One region of the Faecalibacterium sp. An77 genome, then DNA from elsewhere that is predicted to be linked to it. Evidence: a T-box and tRNA genes for the amino acid it is inferred to sense, from the RefSeq annotation. Region 1 holds a T-box; the other holds one or more tRNA genes.

Region 1 (17,087 bases):
TCTGGGCTCTGGATGAGTGCATCTACAACCGCAGACACGGGCTGTTCGCCTTCTTTGTGGCCATCAACCTGCTGAACAACTACTTTTTCTTTGTGGGGCAGGTGGTGTTCCTCATCATCTACTTTGTCTGCAAGGTGACCACCGGGGAAATCAAGCTGCCCCCCCGGCTGTTCGCCACCCTGGCCTTTGAGAGCCTGCTGGGTGTGGCCATGGGCTGCCTGCTGGTGTGGCCGGCCTTCCTGTCTCTGATGCAGAACCCCCGCACCACCGACGTGTCCTCGGGCTGGGGCTTTTTGACCTATTCCAAGGTGCAGCAGTATTTCGCCATCCTGTTCAGCTGGCTGCTGCCCCCCGACTCGCCCTATATCGTCTCCATCTGGTCGGAGGGAACCATCAAGTGGACCAGCATGACCGCCTACCTGCCCCTGTGCAGCCTGGCGGGTGTGCTGGCCTACTGGCGGGCGCGGCAGGGAGACAGCCGGAAACGGATTGTGGCGGTCTGCGCCGTTTTCGCCCTGGTGCCGGTGCTGAACAGCGCTTTTTATGCCTTCAACGCCAGCTATTACGCCCGGTGGTACTATATGCCGGTGCTGATTCTGGCGGCCATGACCATCAACGCATGGGAGGACCCCGACACCGACCTGGAACGCCCCATCGGGGTCATTGCCTGGCTGATGATGGCCACCCTGGCCTTCGCCTTGGTGCCGGTGAACAACGGGGAGGACGGCTGGAGCATCGGCGTGCTGGAGAACCCCGACCAGTACCTGGCAGTCCTGGGCTTTGGCCTGGTAGGCCTGGTGATTTACCGCTGGGTGGTGCAGGACCGGGCCCACGAGGGCCGGTTCCGCCAGCGGATGCTGGCCGCCGTGCTGGCCTTCAGCTGCGTGTTCGGGTGCGTCCATATCGGCATCGGCAAGTTTGGCCAGTGGACCTACGACAGCGACCTGGTGGACCAGTATCAGGCCTCTCTGGACCTGCAGGAGGCTTTCCCTGAGGGGGACTGGCGGGTGGACACCTACAACGCCCACGACAATCTGGGCCTCTGGATGGACAAGAGCTGCCTGCAGTTCTTTGACAGTACGGTGGCCCCCAGCATCCTCAGCTTTTACTCCTCCCTGGGCTTCACCCGGGACGTCCGCAGCAACCCCGACGTCTATTACTACGCCCTGCGGGGGCTGCTGAGCGTCCGGTTTACGGTGATGCCGGAGGACCAGCGGGCCAACTTTGAGGAGGCCGTGGGTCAGGGCTGGACCTACTGGGACACCGTCTCGGGCATGGCGGTCTATGAAAACGACAACTATCTGCCCATGGGATTCACCTACGACTACTACGTCAACCAGGATATCCTGGACGAGATGACCACCCAGGACGCCTGCGGCCTGCTGCTGCGGGCCATCGCCCTGTCGGAGGAGGACATCGAAAAATACGGCCAGTACCTGACCCCGGCCACCGATCACATCCTGACCGACTTCTCCTATGAGCGGTACGTCCAGGACGTGGCCGAACGGCGGGAGACGGCCTGCAGCGATTTCGTGATGACCAATTCCGGTTTCAGCGCCGAAATCCAGCTGGACCGGGAGAATCTGGTGTTCTTCTCGGTGCCTTACGACGACGGCTTTACCGCCTACGTCAACGGCCAGGAGGCTGAAATCCTCCGGGTGGACAACGGGATGATGGCGGTTCTCTGCCCCGCCGGGTGGAGCAATATTGACTTTGTCTATTCGCCGGCCGGGCTGTCCCTGAGCCGGACGGTGACTCTGATTGCCATTCCCGTCTGGCTGATTTATACCGGCTGGTTCTTCTGGGAGCGGAGAAAGAGCCGCAAGCACTGATTTCCTTTCACAAAACAAACGGGCGGCCCCCTGCGGCAAAATGCAGGAGGCCGCCCTTTTTTATAGGGAGGCAGCGGGTCACCCGGCGGCGCGCCTGGAGCCAACCCGAAGGAGGACGGTGGCCAGCAGGAAGCTGAAGGGTGCGCTGAAGAAGGATGCCATGTAGAAGCCACTGTACCCCAGCGCCGGTACCAGCAGGACGCAGGCCACCAGGTCGGAGGCAGTGCCGCCGATGTTGGAGGCCAGATACAGACCCATCTGCTGGCGGCCCCGGAGACTGGCCTCCTGCAGGTGTTTCATGGCGGTGAAGGTGTAGACGATGGACTGGCGGCTGAGGAGCAGGGCACCGTAGCCGATGGCGTCCAGATCGTTGGTGAAGAGCCGCAGCAGCGGCCGGGCCAGCAGGATGCAGCTGACCGAGACCGCCAGGGCATAGACCAGCATCATGCCCCGGGCCTGACGCACGCCGTCCTGAACCCGGTCGTCCTGGTGAGCGGCGGTGTTCTGGGCGATGAAAAAGACCAGGGCCTGGGTGAAACCAAAGACCGGCATCAGCAGCAGGGTGGACATCTTGCTGGCGCAGGAGAAGCCGGCGATGGCGGCCACGCCGATGCCGCCCAGCAGGCTCTGCTTGACCATGCTGCTGACCGGCCCGCTGGCCTGCTGGATGGCGTTGGGGGCGGACAGGCGGAAGACATCCCAGCAGTACTGGCGCTCCAGCATGGAAAAGCGGAAGGGGCCCGTCAGCAGGGTGCGGCGGAGATACCACAGGATGAACACGCAGCCCACCACCTGGGAAAAGGCGGTGGCCCCGGCGGCGCCCACCACCCCGAAGGGCCCCACCAGCGCCAGATCCAGCAGGACGTTCAGCACCGAGGTGCCCAGCACCGCAAACAGCGGGGTTTTGGAGTTGCCGCAGCCCATGATGAGCTGTTTGGACAGGTCGTAGAGCATCAGGAAGGGCATGCCCGCCATATAAAAGCGGATGTAGGCCGCCGCCTGAGGCAGGATCTCGGCGGGGGTGTGGATCAGCCGCAGCAGCCATTCGGCGCTGCCCAGGCCGGCGGCAGTCAGGATCAGGCCGATGACCCCGTCAATGAACAGCAGATTGTAGATGATGGCCGACAGCTGGTCGGGGGAGGAGGTGGGCCGCCGGGCGGCCAGCAGCAGGCCGCCGCCCAGTTCCATTCCGCCGGAAATAAACATAAAGACCATCAGGGCGGTGGAGGCGTTGGAGACGGCGGCCAGGGCGTTGGCGTCCAGACACAGGCCGATGATCATGGTGTCGGCCACCGTGTAGAGCTGGGTGGCCACCATGGTCAGGATCACCGGCCCGGCAAAGCGAAGCAGGGCAGGACGTACCGGCCCGGCCAGAAGATCGCGGTTGGATGCAGCAGACATAATGGATTCCCTCCGGTTGCAAAATGTGGGGATTTCTGATATCCTGAGCCTATCATAAACTATCCAGCAGCTGGACAGTCAAGGGGGAAATATGAAAGAGAGCTATCTGCAGGCGGCGGCTTTTGCCGCCCTGGCCGGGGTCAACAAAAAGACTCTGCACTACTACGATGAAATCGGGCTGTTCCGCCCGGCCTATGTGAACGAAAAAGGCTATCGGTTTTATACGCCCTTCCAGCTGGACCGTCTGGCCCTCATCATTACCCTGCGGGACCTGGGGGTGCCGCTGCAGGTGATCCGGGAGTATCTGGGGGAGGGAGATTTGGAGCGGCTGGACCAGATTTTCACCGCCCAGCGGGAGGAGCTGGACCGGCGAATCGCCCAGCTGGAATCCCGCCGGGCGCTGCTGGAATCCCTCCAGACCACCAACCGGGATTTTCTCGCGTGGTGCGACAAGGGCCCCCAGCGCCTTTACCGGCCGGAGGAGCGGATGGCCGTCCTGATGACTCACGAGGAGATGGAGCGGGGAAGCAATATCATCGTCAATTACCTGACCGACGGCCCCGGCACCGGGATGTGTGCCGAGGGGGAGAGGCGCTTTCTCTATCAGAAACAGAAAGACGGCCCCATCCGGGTGGAGGCGGGCGACTATCTGTGCCTGTATGAGACCACCAGCGGGCCGGTGTGCTGGGAGTGGCTGGACAGCCGCCGGAAGCTGCTGCGGGAGGAAGCGGCGGCCCATGGCTGGCAGCTGGAGGACCGCGCCCTGGTGGAATTCGACGATTTGGCCGCCGCCCAGGAGGCGCCCCGGTCCATTCGGATGCGTATATGTGAAGAGAACTCAACTGAAATTAATCACAGGTAAAAATTTGTATCTTGACTTTACGCCGTTAAAGTGTATAATGCAATCAAACCGATGAGGCGAAAGAGACTCTGGTTGGTGCTCCTTCAGAGAGCCCGGAATGATGGGAACGGGTGGTGCACGACAGAAGTTATGGGTCGCCGAGGGCCAGGCGAACGGGTGATGAACCCCAGTAGCTTAGGACGGGTGTCTCCCGTTACAGGGCAGGGGAGTGTTGGCTCCCCGTGAGAGGCTCTACATGGAAGCAGAGCAAGCAAGGTGGCACCGCAGAATCGTTTTAACCGATCCTGTCCTTGTGGTCGAACACAGGGACGGGTCGTTTTGTTTTAAGAGGCCCGTTCCGCAGACAAGGCGGAGCGGGCCTTTTGTATACCGCTCCCAGCCTTCACCCACGAAAGGAGCTTATACCATGAAACACAGCAAGATGATTTCCCGCCGCAGCTTCCTCCAGGCCGCCGTCTATTCCACCGCTGCCCTGTCCGCCCTGGCCCTGACCGGCTGCGGCGCATCCTCCAGCGGGTCCTCTGCAGCCGCAGGGACTTCTTCGGCCGCCGCTTCGGGCGACGTGTACAAGGTGGGCATTGTCAACTATGTGGATGACGCCTCCCTGAATCAGATTGTGGCCTCTCTGGAGGCCCGGCTGGATGCAGTGGGCGCGGAGCGCGGCGTGACCTTCAACTATGCGGACTACTACTCCAACGCCCAGGCGGACCAGTCCAACCTGAACCAGATCGGCGCCGACCTGGTGGCAGACGACGTGGACGTGATCGTGGCAGTGGCCACTCCCTCGGCCACCACTATGCTGGCCGCCGTGGAGGACACCGATATCCCCGTCATCTACTCGGCCGTCACCGACCCGGTGGGCGCCGGCTTTGACGGGCTGGACAACATCACCGGCACCTCCGACGCCCTGGACACCAACGCCATCATGAACTTGATCCTGGCGGTCAATCCCGATATCACCCAGATCGGCCTGCTGTATGACCTGGGCCAGGATTCCTCCACCCAGGCCATCGCCGACGCCAAGGCGTTCTGCGACGCCAACGGCATCTCCTGCATCGAAAAGAACGGCACCAACACCGCCGAGGTCCAGATGGCTGTGGAAGCTCTGGCCGCCAGCGGGGTGAAGGTGGTGTTCACCCCCACCGACAATACCATCATGACCGCCGAGCTGGCCATCTATGAGACCATGATCGAGGCGGGCATCCAGCACTACACCGGTGCAGACAGCTTCGCGCTGAACGGCGCGTTCATGGGCTACGGCGTGGATTACGTCCAGCTGGGCGAGGCCACCGCCGACATGGTGGTGGAGCTGCTGTGCGACGGCAAGAGCATCGCGGAGATGCCCTACCGCACCTTTGACAACGGCACCGCCACCCTCAACACCGAGACCTGCGAGGCCCTGGGTCTGGATGTGGAGGCCGTCAAGGCCGCCTTTGAGCCCTACTGCACCAGCGTGGAGGAGATCACCACCGCTGAGGAGTTTGCCTGATCCGGCCTCTGTGCCGGGAATCTGAGTGAGGGAGTTTTGAACAAACATGCTGGCTAGTATTTTTTCCGTCAACGTCCTGCAGTCAGCGCTGGAACTGGGCTGTATTTACGCTCTGGTGGCCCTGGCGCTGTTTCTGAGCTATTCCATCCTGAACATCGCGGACCTGTCCACCGACGGCTGCTTCACACTGGGCTGCGCCGTCTGCTGCCAGGTGGCCGTCACCGGACACCCCTTCCTGGCCCTCTTTGCCGCCATGGCGGCCGGGGTGCTGTCCGGCTTCATCACAGCCTTTCTCCAAACCAAGCTGGGGGTGGAGAGCATCATGGCCGGCATCATCGTCAACACCGGCCTGTACACCATCAACCTGGCGGTGATGGGCTTCTCGTCCAACATGAGCCTGGTGAAGGTGGACACGGTCTTTTCCCTCGCCAAAGGGGCGCTGACCTTTGCGGGCGGCTGGTATCAGCTGCTGCTGGCGGCGATCGTCATTGCCGTCGCCTGTGCCCTGATGATCTGGTTCCTGGGCACCCGGCTGGGCCTGTCCATCCGGGCCACCGGCGACAATTCCGCCATGGTCCGGGCTTCCAGCATCGACCCGTCCTACACCATCATGGTGGGCCTGTGCATTTCGGGCAGCCTGACCGCCCTGTCGGGCGCTCTGCTGGCCCAGTACCAGAAGAGCTGTGACATCAATGTGGGTACCGGCATGGTGACCATCGCCCTGGCTTCGCTGATCATCGGCGAGACCCTGCTGGGCAAGCGGACCATGGTCTGCCGGGTGCTGGGCGTGGTCTTTGGCAGCTGCCTGTACCGCTTTATCGTGGCGGTGGCCCTGCGGTTCAACGTCCCCGCCGCAGCCATGAAACTGGTGTCCGCCCTGATCGTGGCGGTGGCCATCTCGATGCCCGCCATCCGCCAGAAGATCGCCTTTGAAAAGCGCAAACAGGAGGCCCGGGTCCGTCACGCCCAGACCCACGGCAAAAAGGAGGCAGTCTGATGCGGATGCTGGAAATGAAGGGTGTCCGGAAAACCTTTAACCCGGGCACCGTCAACGAAAAAGTCGCCCTGGCCGGCGTGGATCTGGCCCTGGAAAAGGGTGATTTCGCCACCATCGTGGGCTCCAACGGCGCCGGCAAATCCACCCTGTTCAACGCCATCACCGGCGGGTTCATCGCCGACGAGGGCTGCATCCTCCTGGGCGGGGAGGACATCACCTTCACCCCTGAGTTCCGGCGCAGCAAGGTGATCGGCCACCTGTTCCAGGACCCCCTCAAGGGCACCGCCCCCAACATGACCATCGAGGAAAACCTGGCCCTGGCCTATCTGCGGGCGGGCACCGCCCAGCGGGCCTATTTCTCCCGCATCTCCCGCAAGGATAAGGAGTTCTTCCGGGAGCGGCTGTCCCTGCTGGGAATGGGCCTGGAAGACCGGATGAAACAGCCGGTGGGCCTTTTGTCGGGCGGCCAGCGCCAGGCCCTGACCCTGCTGATGGCCACCCTGGTGACCCCCAAGCTGCTGCTGCTGGACGAACACACGGCGGCCCTGGACCCGGCCACCGCCGACAAGGTCCTGGAAATGACCCGCAGCATTGTGGCCGAAAAGCAGATCACCTGCCTGATGGTGACCCACAATATGCACCAGGCTCTGGAGCTGGGCAACCGCACCCTGATGATGAACGGCGGACGGATCGTCTTTGACGTTCAGGGCGAGGAGCGCAGCAAGATGACGGTGGATGACCTGCTGGAACGCTTCCGCCAGAGCGCCGGCGAGGAGCTGGACAACGACCGCATCCTGCTGAGCAAGGTGGAAAAGCAGTAAATACAGAAACAAAATTCCCCGGCGAGTGCCCCCGCAGAAAAGCGGGCGGATCATTCGCCGGGGAATTTTTGTTTGGACAGCTTACTTCACGTACTCGATGGTGTACTCGAAGCCGTACTCCTCCTGGAGCTTCTTGACCTCGGGCTCACAGTCCTCGATGAAGGTGGGAGCGTAGACCGAAGCGCCGTTGTGGGCCTTCTTGTAGTCCTCGACGATCTGGGTCAGCTTGGCCCAGCCTTCGCTGGCCTTGGCCTGATCGACGCTGTCGGGGAAGTTGATGATGAATTCGCGATGCTGCGGAATACGAGCTTTCATAAGACAATCTCCTTTGTTTCTGACAATGAAATACATCAGCAGCCGGCGGGCCGGCCGCGGGTCAGTGGGTTTCAGTCCAGGCCAAAGACCTGGCGGGCGTTGGCGGCGGTCCGGGCAAAGACCTCCTCGGGGGCAACCCCCTTGCGCTGGGCGATATAGTCGCCCACGTAGGCGATGAGGGAGCTGTCGCACCGGGTGCCCCGGACCGGCTCGGGAGCCATGTAGGGGCAGTCGGTTTCCAGCAGGAGGGCGTCCAGCGGCAGGGCGTCGATGACCTTGGCGGCCCGCTTGGCCCCACGGAAGGTAGCCGCCCCGCCCAGACCGACCCGGATGCCCTGCTTCACCAGCCAGAGGGCGTCCTCGGCGCTGCCGGAATAGCAGTGGAGAATTCCCTTGGGCTGATACTTTTTCAGCAGGGCGTAGACGTCGGCGTGAGCCTCCCGGTCGTGGACCACGATGGGCTTGTCCAGCTCCAGAGCCAGACGGATTTCCGCCTCAAAGAGGGCCAGCTGGGCGTCTTTGGGCACCGGCCAGTGGTAGTCCAGGCCGCATTCGCCCACGGCTACCACCTTGGGGTCGTCGTAGTAGGGGGCCAGGGCCCGCATTTCCGCGGCCCAGTCCCCGCCGTAGACCGAAATGGTGGGGGCGGGGGGCTGGTCGCCGCAGCGGTCGGCGGGCAGAAGGCTTTCGGGGTGGATGCCGATGGCAGCGTAAACCCAGGGGTAGCGGTGGGCCAGTTCCAGGCACCGGGGGGCGTCCCCCGAGTGGGTGGCCTGTTCGCAGATCCCCACCACGCCTTTGGCGGGCAGGCTGTCCATCAGGTCGTAACGGTCGGCGTTGAAGGCGCCGGAAGAATAGTGTGCGTGGGTGTCAAAGATGGGCCCGGCAGAGGGATAAACGCTCATGCCCTGGCCTCCTTTCCCTTGCGGTTGACCAGCCAGATGCCCACGCAGACCAGCACCAGAGCGGCCAGGTACTGCCACTCAAACAGGGGCTCGCCGTTCAGCAGGGCGGACAGCAGGACGTTCACCACCGGGTTCACCAGACCAAAGACGCTGATCCGGCTGACGGGGTTGTTCTTCATCAGCAGGGCCCACAGCACGTACCCGGCCCCCGACACGAAGGCCAGATACAGCAGCACCGGGACGCCCATGGGGCTCTGGGGATGGAGGGAGCCGCCCATGGCCAGGCCCAGCATCAGCAGGGCCAGACCGCCCACGCCCAGGTTGAGGAAGCAGACCATAAAGCTGTCGGCCTTCTTGGTGACCGACTTGTTCCAGGGGCCTGAGACGGTGAAAATCACGGTGGCGGCCATCATGCAGAAGATGCCCCAGCCGCTGCCGCTGCCGTGGTTGCCGATGGTGGCCACCAGCACTCCGGCAAAGCCCACGGCACAGCCCGCCGCTTTGGCGGGGGTCATCCGGTCAGACTGGTAGAGAAAATGGGCCAGAATCACGCCCAGAAAGCTCTGGGTGCTGTTGAGGATGCCGCCGAAGGCGCCGGTCAGCAGGGCCACGGCTGCATAGTAGAAAGCGTACTGGGTGGTGGTTTGCCACAGGCCCAGAGCGCAGCACTCAGCCAGGACCTTGCCCTTGGGCAGGGAGGGCAGATGCCCTTCCAACAGGGCGCCGGCCAGCAGAACCAGCAGGCTGCCCAGCATGAACCGCACCCCTGCAAAGCAGAGGATGGAGGCGGTGTCGGCGGAGTCAATGGCGAAGAGCCGGTACCCCATCTTGATGAAGGGGAAGGCCGAGCCCCAGAAGCAGTTGCAGAGGAAGGCAAAGATCACAGCAAAGACCGGTGTGGCGAACAATGCGTCCAGCTTGGCAGTGCGTGAGGTTTTGTCAGTCAGCAAGATGGGCCCTCCTGTTAGTGGATGCGGCTGCCGGCGGGAGCTTCATCGGGGTAGAAGGCGATGGTGCAGCCGCCGTCGGCGGTATCGGCTGCCACGATCATGCCCTCGCTGACATACTTGCCCTTCATCATGGGACGGGGGGCCAGGTTGGCCACAATGCCCACCTTCTTGCCGATCAGGTCCTCGGGGCTGTACCACTTGGCGATGCCCGAGAGGATGCAGCGCTCCCGCTCGCCGTCAAAGACGGTCAGGTGCAGCAGCTTCTTGCTCTCCTTGATGGTCTCGCAGGCCCGGATCTCAGCCACACGCATCTCCACCTTGCAGAAGTCGTCGAAGTCGATCTCAGCCTCGTGCTCAATGGCGGCGGCAGGCTGGTCGGCCTTGGCGGCGGCTGCCTCCTTGGCTTCCTTGGCCTTCTGGGCGGCTTCGGCCTTAGCCTTGCGCTTCTCGTCCTCTGCCTTCAGGTGAGCGATTTCCTTGGCCACGTCGATGCGGGGGAACAGGGGATCGCCCTTGTGGACGGTGTAGCTCTCCTGGAGACCGTAGGCGGCCTGATCCAGCTGGAGATTATCAGCCGACAGACCCAGCTGCTCCATCATTTTGGGCGCAGTGGAGGGCAGATAAGCATTCAGCAGGATGGCGCAGACCCGCAGGGCCTCGCACAGGTGATACAGGACGCAGCTCAGACGGCCCTCGTTGGCGGGGTCCTTGGCCAGGGCCCAGGGGGCGGTCTCGTCGATATACTTGTTGGCGCGCTGGACCACGGCGAAGATCTCGGTCAGAGCCTGGGGAATGGTCAGGTTGTCCATGTCCTCGGCCACCTTGGCGGGCAGAGCGTTGATCATCTGCTCCAGCTCGGCGTCCAGAGGATCGGAGGAGACCGACTTGGCCACCGTGCCGCCGAAGTACTTCTCACACATGGCCACGGTGCGGCTGAGCAGGTTGCCCAGGTCGTTGGCCAGATCGCTGTTGATACGGTTGATCAGGGCCTCGTTGGTGAACATGCCGTCGTTGCCGAAGGGGATCTCACGCAGCAGGAAGTAGCGGATGGCGTCCACGCCGTAACGGTCGCAGAGGATGACGGGGTCCACCACGTTGCCCACCGACTTGGACATCTTGCCGCCGTTCATTAGCAGCCAGCCGTGGCCAAAGACGCGCTTGGGCAGGGGCAGATCCAGAGCCATCAGCATGGCCGGCCACAGGATGGTGTGGAAACGCAGGATTTCCTTGCCCACCATGTGGAGGTCTGCGGGCCAGAACTTGTCGTAGTCGTGGTAGGTGTCGTTGCCGTAGCCCAGAGCCGAAATATAGTTGCTCAGAGCGTCCACCCAGACGTACATGGTGTGCTTGGGGTCAAAGGGAACGGGGATGCCCCACTTGACCGAAGTACGGGAGACGCAGGTGTCCTGCAGGCCCTGCTTGATGAAGGCGATCATCTCGTTCTTGCGGCTCTCGGGCTGGATGAACTGGGGGTTCTCCTCGTACAGCTTGAGCAGACGGTCGGCATACTTGCCGGTGCGGAAGAAGTAGGCTTCCTCGTGGGCGTCGTAGACCTCGCGGCCGCAGTCGGGGCACTTGCCGTCCACCAGCTGGCTGTCGGTCCAGAAGCTCTCGCAGGGCTTGCAGTAGTGGCCCACATACTCGCCCTTGTAGATGTCGCCCTGCTCATACAGCTTGGTGAAAATCTTCTGGCAGGACTCCATGTGGTAGTCGTCGGTGGTGCGGATGAAGCGGTCGTAACTGACGTCCAGCAGCTTCCACAGATCCTTGACGGTGGCCACGATCTGGTCCACGTACTCCTTGGGCTGCATGCCGGCCGAAGCGGCCTTGTCCTCGATCTTCTGGCCGTGCTCATCGGTGCCGGTCAGGAACATCACATCGTACCCCTGCATCCGCTTGAAGCGGGCCAGTGCGTCACAGGCCACGGTGGTGTAGCTGTGGCCGATGTGCAGCTTGTCGCTGGGGTAGTAGATGGGGGTGGTGATGTAGAACTTTTTCTGTTCAGACATGGTTTTGATTCTCCCTTTCCCGTTGGAACCTGCCCGCCGGCGGCGTGCAGGCCCATTGCGTGTACATTAGAGGAAGTAAAAACTCCCGTCCTCGCGGGGGCCTTTGCCCAGCAAGGACGGGAGCGGAATACTTCCGTGGTACCACCTTGGTTCGCCGGCTCCTCGCGGGGCGCGGCCTCGATGCTGCATCCCGGCCCAAAGGGCAGGTACAGCCGGACGCTGTAACGGGCGCACCCGGCACAGGCTCAGGGAATCCGTTTGCCTGTGCGGCTCCGAGACCATCTTCGGCGCCCCGATGCCTGCCCGGTTCCACCGCCGCGGGCTCTCTGAAAGGATCACTGGACGCGTACTCTTCTCTTCACAGCCGATTGTGTATCATGGCTATTATAGGAGAAGCGGGGCCGTTTGTCAACAGGGGATTTCCCCGGCGGGGTCATCTGCCTTTCCGGCAGGGCGGGGAGAGCCCCTGCCCCGGACCGCCGGAAACCGCTTTTATACCGGCGGCGCCGGTTAAAGGTTGGCTTCAACGAATTGCAGCAGGTTTTCGGCGAGAGCTTGGATTTGGTCCAGCAGGGCGGCTCCGTCCGAGAGGTTGGCCGGCTCCTTCAGCGGGGCGCGCAGGATGTAGTCGGTTTGGGCGGGGCTGCCAGTCAGCTCGAAGGGGAGGGGCTGATCCTTCCACACATCGCAATAGTGGGCCTGATACCGCCGGTTGAACCCGGAAACCCACACCTGAAACTGAAAATCCCGGTGGACAAACACCACCGCCGCTTTCAGTCCTTTTTCCTTGAGCTCTGGACTGGTGAACTGGAAATAGGAGAAGTCCATGCCGTTTTCGGTGATGCTGCCCTGAAACTTGTATTCCGGCATCCTCTTTTCGAGCTCCACGCGAACCCAGCGGAACAGGCGGATGAATTCCCGGTAGCAGGCGATCAGCCGGGTGGTTTGGAGCAGTTCCTGGTATTCGAGCAGCAAGCCTGCGTCAAAGTGCATGGTCTCGTCCATGGTTGTTCTCAGTCCTTTTCTCTCTTGTGGGACCGGTCGGGGGCCGGCGTCAGCTTCGGATGCGGCCTCTCTGCCAAAGGCAGAGGCGGGGAAGCCCGGACAAAACAAAAAAACCTGGCGGATGAGAGCGGTTGCAAGCCTCTCATCCGCCAGGATACTTACTTCTTCGGAGTCATAGCCTCTTTGCCTCACATTTACCTATTTTTCGGAGTTGACCTTGCCTTTCATAAGATTGTTGGCCTTTCCTTATGCTTAGGAAATGATAGGGTAGGGGATCGCCGATTTAACTAGTACATTGGTTTCAAGCCTCATCCGAATCGTTGGATTGCGTCTTACGAAGCATCTTCATAGAAACACATTCTTTCGATTGAATCACTCCAGGGGACAAGTTACCTAAATCATTGGAGTACTCCCTCCGTGTTACTCAAATATCTGCATCCATACAGGGACTTTCATGGGGGATCATCCTCTCGGGGGTGCTGATTTATTTGAATGACCGTTGTTCGGATAGGGGAATTATTCAGCTTTGAAAGATTACCTCAAGGGCTTCTGTTGTTTTTCAGATCTTTCAGGGAAGGGTGTTTCGCAATCGTTACGGCATCCAGTGCATTTTGCTTCGATCCGGGGATGCTTTGTTGGGGCACATCGCCGCCAATCAAGCCAATGGATCTTTTTCCTGTCTGCAATTTCCAGATGGATTCAGACTCTGAACAGCGGCTCTTACTGGAACCACCTTTTTCAGATTCCGTCTCCTCCAAATTGACACCTTACAGGGAAGAGGTCTGCCTTCCGACTATGCTTCCGGCACTTTTGATCGATCGAATGCAGGTCCAGCCTTGATTTGCTGTGCATCCTTGCCAATCTGAGGGTTTACGCCTGCCTTGAGGCCACGACTACTTAAATCATTGGAGTAGCTCCTTCCGTGCTATTCAAATACAGGTATCCGTAAAAAGGCTTTCATCATATGAATCACTTCCTGCGGATCTATTTGAATCGCCAGGGGACTTTCTCGACAGACTGTTCGTAAATCGCTTAATATATGCTAAAGACTTCGCTTTAAATCTCTTAGATTTTTACTAAATGCGGGGGAAACATCCCGTACTGGTAAGCGGCTTTTCGCTTTTTCAGCAATTCCCGACAGTCTGTCCGAACTGTGCGGGTGTCGTATCAACCATCGGTCTTCGCTCCTTTCTCCTTTTAAGTCAGCGGGATTGGATCACCTTTGATCCTCTGCTGTACTTTCTTGGTTTCTGGCTATATTATATCCGAAAGGGTGGCCGCTGTCCATTCGCAGAATCCACAAGGAATATCTTGTGATTTTGTATAGTTTTGATTTTACTTGTGGATAAAACGTTGTATAAAGTGTGAACAGACCGAAAACAAAAATCCCCGCACACGAAGTGCGGGGAAAGGGCTTACATCTTGTCGGGGACGTTGATCTTGAACATGGTCAGCACGTTGCGGATCACGTTGCGCACGCCGATGCACAGGGCGATGCGGGCCTGCTGCAGGGCGGGATCAGCGCCCTGGATGCGGCAGCTACCGTAGAACCGGTGGAAGGCGCTGGCCAGGTCGATGACAAAGCGGTTGATCCGGCTGGGATCGTACTTTTCAGCGGCCATGACGATTTCCTGGGGGAAGGCGGCCAGCATCCGGATCAGATCCAGCTCGGCGGGATCGGTCAGCAGGGTGGCGTCGGTGTTCTCTGCGCCCAGGAACTCCACGCCCTCGCTCTCCAGCTTGCGCAGGATAGAGCAGATGCGGGCGTGAGCGTACTGGACGTAGTAGACCGGGTTGTCGTTGTCGGTCTTGACGGCCTGGTCCAGATCGAAGTCGATGCTGCTGCCGGCCTCGTGCATATTAAAGAGGAAGCGGGCGCTGTCGATGGGCACCTCCTCCAGCAGGTCGGTCAGGGTGATGGCGTTGCCGGTGCGCTTGGACATGCGGACGGGCTGGCCATTCTGCATCAGGTTGACCATCTGCATCAGCACCACGTCCAGACGGCTGCCGTCCAGGCCGATGGCGTCCATGGCGCCCTTCATGCGGGCCACATGGCCGTGGTGGTCGGCGCCCCAGACGTCGATGGCCTTGTCAAAGTTGCGGTCGGCCAGCTTGTTGTAGTGGTAGGCGATGTCGGCGGCAAAGTAGGTGGGGATGCCGTTGGCGCGGACCAGGACTTCGTCCTTGTCCTCCTCGGCGCCGTCGTCGGTCTTTTTCTTGTTGGCAGCGCCGTATTTGGCAGCGTACTGGGCGCTGCGGTACATGATGGCGCCGTCCTCGGCCTTGTAGCAGGCGCCCTTCTCCAGCAGCTGGTTCACCACGTTCATGACGGCGCCCGAGTTGTGCAGGGTGCTCTCAGGGAACCAGACGTCGTACTGAATGCGGTACTTGCCCAGGTCGGTCTTGAGGGCGGCGATGTTCTTGGGCAGGGCGTAACCCACCAGAGCGTCCTTCAGGGCGGCAAAAGCCTCGCTCTCATAGAGAGCCTCGTCCTTCAGGCCGCGGCAGGGAACGGCGTACTTGTCGCCCTCCTTGGCTGCGAACTCCAGAGCCAGCAGGGTGATGTCGCCGCCCTGGTAGCACTCCTTGGGCAGGGGATACTCGTTCTCCTCGTAGTAGTGCTGCAGGTAGCGGATGGCCAGGCTCTTGCCGAACTTCTGGATCTGGTTGCCGGCGTCGTTGATATAGAACTCACGGGTGACGTCGTAGCCGGCCCACTCCAGAACAGCGGACAGGCAGTCACCCAGAGCGCCGCCGCGGGCGTTGCCCATGTGCATGGGGCCGGTGGGGTTGGCGGAAACGAATTCCACGTTGTAGCGCTTGCCCTGGCCGTAATCGGTCCGGCCATAGCGGGGGTTGGAGCAGGCAGCCAGGGCCACGCCAGCCCAGAAGGCGGGAGCCAGGAACAGGTTGATGAAGCCGGGGCCGGCGGTCTCGGCCTTGGTGAAGCAGCTTTCCGACAGAGAGGGCAGGTGGCTCAGAATGGCCTCGGCGATCATCTTGGGGGCCTTGTGCCAGGTGCGGGCGCCGGCCATGGCGATGTTGGAGGCAATATCGCCGTTCTTGGTGTCGGCGGGAACCTCCACGATGAAGGCGGGCAGCTCGGCGGCAGGCAGGTCGCCGGCCTCCATAGCGGCCTGCGCAGCCTGAGTCAGCAGGTCGCGGGCCTGGGCCAGAGCGGCCTGACGGGGGTTGTAATTCTCAAAAGCGGGGTAAGTTGCATTGCTCATAGGGTAATGATTCCTTTCTCTTGGTCCAATCAAAACAGGCGGCGGGGAGCGGCAGAAACCGCGCCGGGCTCCTCAGTTGACATGGGTGACGGTGACTTCCAGGGAGTTTTTGCTGATGAGGGTGGAGACGTCCCCGTCCAGCAGATAGCTGAATCGGGCCACGCCGCCCTTGGCGTTCAGGCCGCACTCGATGCTGTCGGCCGTCACCCCCAGGGTGACCGAGCCGTAGCCGGTCTCGTAGTGGCAGAGGTTGCGCCGGCCCTTTTCGATGATGAGCTGGCTGCTCTGGGGCCCGAAGCGCAGCATGGCCACCCGGCTGGAATCGGCCGCCAGCTTGAGGGTGGTGACACAGCCCTCATAGCCGGTGGTCTCGGTCTCCCGGTAGGTGATATAGTAGCTGCCCTCCCGCATGGTGAAGCTGCCGCGGGTCATCAGCTCCACCTGCTCGGTTTCGCCGTCCTGCTCGATTTGACTTTTAATCCGAATAATATAGTTTTCCTTTAAGGCTTTGCTCACGGTGTTGATGTCCTCAGTATTTGTCGATGCAGATTTGTTCCGCGGTGCCGCCCCGGTATTCGCCCAGGAACAGGTCGGCGGTCTGGACGAAGCTGTCGGGCACATCGCTCACAAAGAAATGGGTGGTGCCCTGGGTGCGGTTGGCCCGCAGACCCTTGCTGCTGAGCAGCTGGCTCAGATCGTCGGCGGCGGCGCTGCCCGGGTCGATGAGGGTGACCGAGGGCCCCATGTACTCGCCGATCATCCCGGCCAGCAGGGGGTAATGGGTGCAGCCCAGCACCAGGGTGTCCACCCCGGCGGCCCGGATCTCCTCTAGATACTGGGCGATGACCAGGCGGGTCACCTGCTGGCGGTCGGGGGCGGAGCCGTCCACATAGCCGTTCTCCACCAGGGGAACAAAGAGGGGACAGGGCCGTGCGGTGATCTCCGCTCCCGGCACCAGACGCCGCAGCAGCTGTTCGTAGCTGTGGGAGCGGATGGTGGCCGCAGTGCCGATGACGCCGATCTTCCGGCTGCGGGTGGCGCGGGCCGCCCGGCGGGCCGCCGCCGTCACCACCCCCAGATAGGGGACGGGGAGCTGGGCAGCTTCCTCGGCGGGGTAGGTGCTGGAAACGGTGCCGCAGGCCGCCATGATGCACTTGACGTTCTGGGACAGCAGAAACGCGATGTCCTGGCGTGCATACTGCAGGATGGTTTCATGGCTGCGGCTGCCGTAGGGCACCCGGCCGGTGTCGCCGAAATAGACGATGTCCTCG
Region 2 (4,266 bases), on a different contig from region 1:
GCGCCGTCCGGTTCCCCCATTGGCAGCGGTGGGCGGCAGGCATTGCCGCCTGTGCCGCGGTGGCCGTTGTGGGCAGCCAGACCCTGAATATGGGCTCGGATGGCCTGTCCACCATGAGCCTGCAGCGCGCCGCCGGCGGGGCTGCATCCAGCACCGCGCTGGCCAGCGCCCCTGCCGCCGCCAACTATAGCCTGGACACCGCCGCAGACAACGGAATGGAGTCGCGCAGCGCCGGTTCGGCCGGTGATAGCACCGCCGTGGCGGGGGAGAAGATCATCTACACCGCTTATCTCAGCCTGGAGACCAAGGACTACGACACCGCCCGTGCCGACCTGGAACAGGCCCTGGCCGAGGCCGGCGGCTGGATGGAGAACAGCAGCGAGTCCAACAACAGCGACAACACCCGCAGCCTGTCCATGACCCTGCGCGTGCCGGAGGAAAACTATGAGAGTTTCCTGGAGGCCGCCGGCCAGACCGGCAGCGTGGTGACCCGCAGCGAACAGGCCGACGACGTCACCGCCCAGTATACCGACGTGGCGGGCCGCATCGCCAACCTGGAAGGCCAGCGGGACCGCCTGCGGGAACTGCAGGCCAGCGCCGAGAGCCTGTCCGACCTGCTGGACATCGAGGCCCAGCTGTCGGAGGTGCAGTATCAGCTGGAGAGCTGGCAGAGCCAGCTGGACTGGTACGACGACCAGATCGCCAGCTGCACCGTCACCGTCAGCCTGCGGGAAGTGGAGACCTACACCCCCACCGGTTCCAACTTCTTTGAGCGGATGGGCGCCGCCTTCGCCGAGGGCTGGCAGAACTTCGTCCGCGGCCTGGCCGCCATCGCGGTGACTCTGGCCGGCCTGTGGCCGGTGGTGGTCCTGGTGGCCGCAGCGGCTGTCGCCGTCGTGGTTCTGTTCAGGCGCCGCCGCCGCTGACCCCGCATCCCGGGCTTTTGAACCCCGCCCAAGAAAAATTTTCAAAAAACTATTGACATCCACCCCGTCCTGTGCTATTATAATGGAGCACTGAGCGATACGACATCGCGAGGCGCACAAAGGAGTCAGCCGAAAGGCCGGCCAGATAGCGCGGGGTGGAGCAGTCCGGTAGCTCGTCGGGCTCATAACCCGAAGGTCGTTGGTTCAAATCCAGCCCCCGCAACCACCAAACACCCGTTAGCGTACAAAACGCTGACGGGTGTTTTTCTTTGCGTATGAGAAAAAGTTCAACTAACATTCAACAGGGCGGCCAGAGCGGCATAACCGGCGGCTGACAGGCGACGGGGAACGGCCTGTGAAAACAGGACCGGCCCTGCCTGCCAAACGCAGCCGGAGAGCGGAAAAGACGCTTCCTCATCGTTTTGAGGGACACACCCACGCCGGAAAAATCCACATAGAGATTTAACACCCCGCATCTGCCCCCATAAAAACGCAGCGCGTTTCCCATGGCCTGGAAAATGCGCTGCGCCTTTTGGTTTTCACCTCAGTGGGTGCGGCCCTCTGCGGTGTTCAGATCGGTCTGGTGGGTCTCGATGGCCTCAATGGCGGCCTCGATGCCCCGGGCGATGTCCTGCATGGACAGGCAGGGGGCCGGAGAAGGCCGGTTGACCACCTGGCTGGGGACAAAGGGGACGTGCATAAAACCGCCCCGCACACCCGGATAGTGCTTGGCCAGGGTGTACAGCACGCCGTACATCAGGTGGTTGCAGACGAAGGTGCCTGCGGTGTTGGACACGCTGGCGGGAATCCCTGCGTTCCGGATGTTCTGCACCATGGCCTTGATGGGCAGGGTGGTGAAGTAGGCGGGGGCGCCGTCCTCAAAGATGGGCAGGTCAATGGGCTGGTTGCCCTCGTTGTCCTGGATGCGGGCGTCGTCAATGTTGATGGCGACCCGCTCAGGGGTCAGATCATAGCGGCCGCCGGCCTGTCCGATGCAGAGGACGGCATCCGGCTTTTCCTTTTCGATGGCGGCAGCCACCGTGTCGATGGATTTCCGGAATACGGTGGGAACCTCCAGCTTCACCACTTCCACGCCGCCCACCTGGTCGTGAACCAGCTTCACCGCTTCCAGAGCGGGGTTGATGGAGTCGCCGCCAAAGGGATCGAATGCTGTCAGCAGCAGTTTCATAGCAGTATTTCTCCTTAAAATCAGTCTTGAAAAAATACTGTGCGGTCCCGGATGGGGGCCGCACAGATCGAGCTTAGAAAGCCAGCAGGTACATCAGCACGATGTGGATTGCCAGCATGGTCAGAGCCACAGGAGCCTGGGCCTTGATGATGGAATACTTGTCCTTGGTCTCCAGCAGAGCCGCGGGCATGATGTTGAAGTTGGCGGCCATGGGGGTGAGCAGGGTGCCGCAATAGCCTGCCGTCAGGCCCATGGCGCCCACAACCACTGGGTTGGCCCCCTGCATGATCAGGAAGGGGATGCCGACGCCCACGGTAATCACCGAGAAGGCTGCGAAGCCGTTGCCCATGATGATGGTGAACAGGGCCATGGCGACGCAGTAGACGGCCACAGCGATCAGGCGGCTGCCGTCGGGGATCACCTTTTCCACGCCGGAGGCGATGACATCGCCCACGCCCGCAGCGGTGAACAGGGAGCCCAGAGCAGCCAGAACCTGCGGCAGGATGCCCACAGGGCCCACGTTGTCCATCAGGCGGGTGCCGTCGGATACAGCGTAGGAGGGCTTGCACTTAAAGAGCGTGAAGGCGATGAACAGAGCAACCAGGGCAGAGACGCCGATGGCGTTGTTGGCGCCCAGGCTGGTCCAGAAGGTGGCGACCAGCACCGCAGTGAGGGCCAGCGCCAGAGCGGGGATAAAGACCTTGTAGCCCATCCGGTCCGCATGGGCGCGGGTGGTTTCGGGGCTGGGAACGTCACTCTTGCTGGGACGAACTTTCCCCAGCGCGGTGAGGATGGCCATCCGGGCGGCGGCGGCCGGGTTCATGGAAAGGAAATCGTATTCAAACATGGAGCGGCCGTCGTTGGTTGACAGCGGCAGGGAGAGAAAGCGCGCGCCATGGTGCAGGGCATAGTCCACCGCATTGGTGGTGATAAAAGAGTAGTTGGTCGCCCCAATCACCACGTCGGCGTAGGACATGATCCGCCGCATTTCCTCCACACAGTCTCCCCGCTGTACCTCGTCGGAGGAGAGCACCGACACCTTGGTCACAATTCCGCGCTGTTCGGCCGCGGTGACAAAGGCTTCGGCCTCCCGCAGGTGGGATTCATCGGTGATAAAATAAAAGACTTCTTCGGGTTTTCCCCGCAGCCAGTCCGATACGATCACGGCTGCGCCATGTTCCAGTTCCATCCAACATCTACCATTCGGCCGTTCTGCTGCGACCTGCCTCTCCTGTGTCGTTCCGTCTTATTCTGCGCAAGACGCACTATTTTCATTATATCGGGGCCGCGCCGGCCCTGTCAAGGGGCGGGCGGCGTTCCGGTGCGGCGCTGCTCCCAGCCGCCGTATGGCTGCCGTCGGCGCTGGCCCTGCCGGGGAGGGAATGGAGCAAGCCGGCGTCCCCGCAGCCGGAACGGGAAAGAGAAAAACAGCGCCTGGCTTCCGTAAAAAGTCAGGCGCCGTTTTCATGGTTCTAAGTCAATCTTCGGTGGGGCGTGAACCGGGTAAGATGGTTCCCGCAGGTGAAAAGCAGATCTGGCCCCGGCTGTGATCCGGCCGGGGACGGGACGCAAGCCCGCGTCCGGATGTCAGGCCGGCAAAGCGTCGTGTTTTTGAAGGAACATTTTTGTGGACAGACAGGTGATCCCGATGCCCAGCAAAACCATCAGCAGGGCTGCCATGATCCCGAGGGTTCGGTTTGTGGTCAGCAGGGCGTAGAGCGGCATCGACAAGAAGGAGCCAAGATTGATGGTGCCATGAATCACCATGGTGACCGCAAGGTTGTCGGTCCGCCAATAGATCCAGGCCAGCAAAATCCCGACGACAAACACCGATGGCCAGGAAAGCATCCGGTGTCCCAGCAAAAAGAAAACAGATGAGCATACGATGGCTGTTTTGTAGGAGAAGGATCTGGAAAAGGACCCAAACAGGATTCCCCGGACCAGGAGTTCTTCCAGGACGGGTATCAGCACCACAGTGGTTACTATGGACACCGTCAAAAAGAAAGGATCGGGAAGTGTTTGTTCAGAGGTTATCTTGCCGCTCAAAAAGCCAAAAAGAATCCCTGTTTTGGAAATCAGAGCCAGGCCAAGGCCAATTCCGAGACAAAAGAGGAGCTGAGAACCCTTCAAATCCCGGCTGCTCAGATGCAG

Evidence for each region. A T-box is a leader RNA that pairs with one kind of tRNA and senses whether it is charged. The one in region 1 lies ahead of metG (methionine--tRNA ligase), so its partner is inferred to be a tRNA-Met.
Region 2: it encodes a tRNA-Met, which carries the amino acid that the T-box ahead of metG (methionine--tRNA ligase) is inferred to sense. The anticodon was not compared.

Annotation. Positions count from the first base shown of each region.
Region 1 is NZ_NFHK01000009.1:21,752-38,838, forward strand. It holds gene B5G28_RS04955 (YfhO family protein) at 1-1,832, shown strand, start outside; gene B5G28_RS04960 (MATE family efflux transporter) at 1,911-3,233, opposite strand; gene B5G28_RS04965 (MerR family transcriptional regulator) at 3,325-4,095, shown strand; gene B5G28_RS04970 (ABC transporter substrate-binding protein) at 4,502-5,584, shown strand; gene B5G28_RS04975 (ABC transporter permease) at 5,631-6,581, shown strand; gene B5G28_RS04980 (ATP-binding cassette domain-containing protein) at 6,587-7,402, shown strand; gene B5G28_RS04985 (methylenetetrahydrofolate dehydrogenase) at 7,484-7,717, opposite strand; gene B5G28_RS04990 (TatD family hydrolase) at 7,789-8,622, opposite strand; gene B5G28_RS04995 (DMT family transporter) at 8,619-9,569, opposite strand; gene metG (methionine--tRNA ligase) at 9,587-11,581, opposite strand; T-box leader at 11,691-11,952, opposite strand; gene B5G28_RS05005 (hypothetical protein) at 12,092-12,586, opposite strand; gene B5G28_RS14400 (hypothetical protein) at 13,126-13,344, opposite strand; gene argS (arginine--tRNA ligase) at 14,002-15,816, opposite strand; gene B5G28_RS05015 (DUF1934 domain-containing protein) at 15,889-16,332, opposite strand; gene murI (glutamate racemase) at 16,346-17,087, opposite strand, start outside.
Region 2 is NZ_NFHK01000001.1:35-4,300, forward strand. It holds partial or broken gene B5G28_RS00005 (DUF4349 domain-containing protein) at 1-926, shown strand, start outside; tRNA gene B5G28_RS00010 (tRNA-Met) at 1,076-1,152, shown strand; gene pcp (pyroglutamyl-peptidase I) at 1,471-2,115, opposite strand; gene B5G28_RS00020 (DUF979 domain-containing protein) at 2,189-3,304, opposite strand; gene B5G28_RS00025 (type II CAAX endopeptidase family protein) at 3,703-4,266, opposite strand, start outside.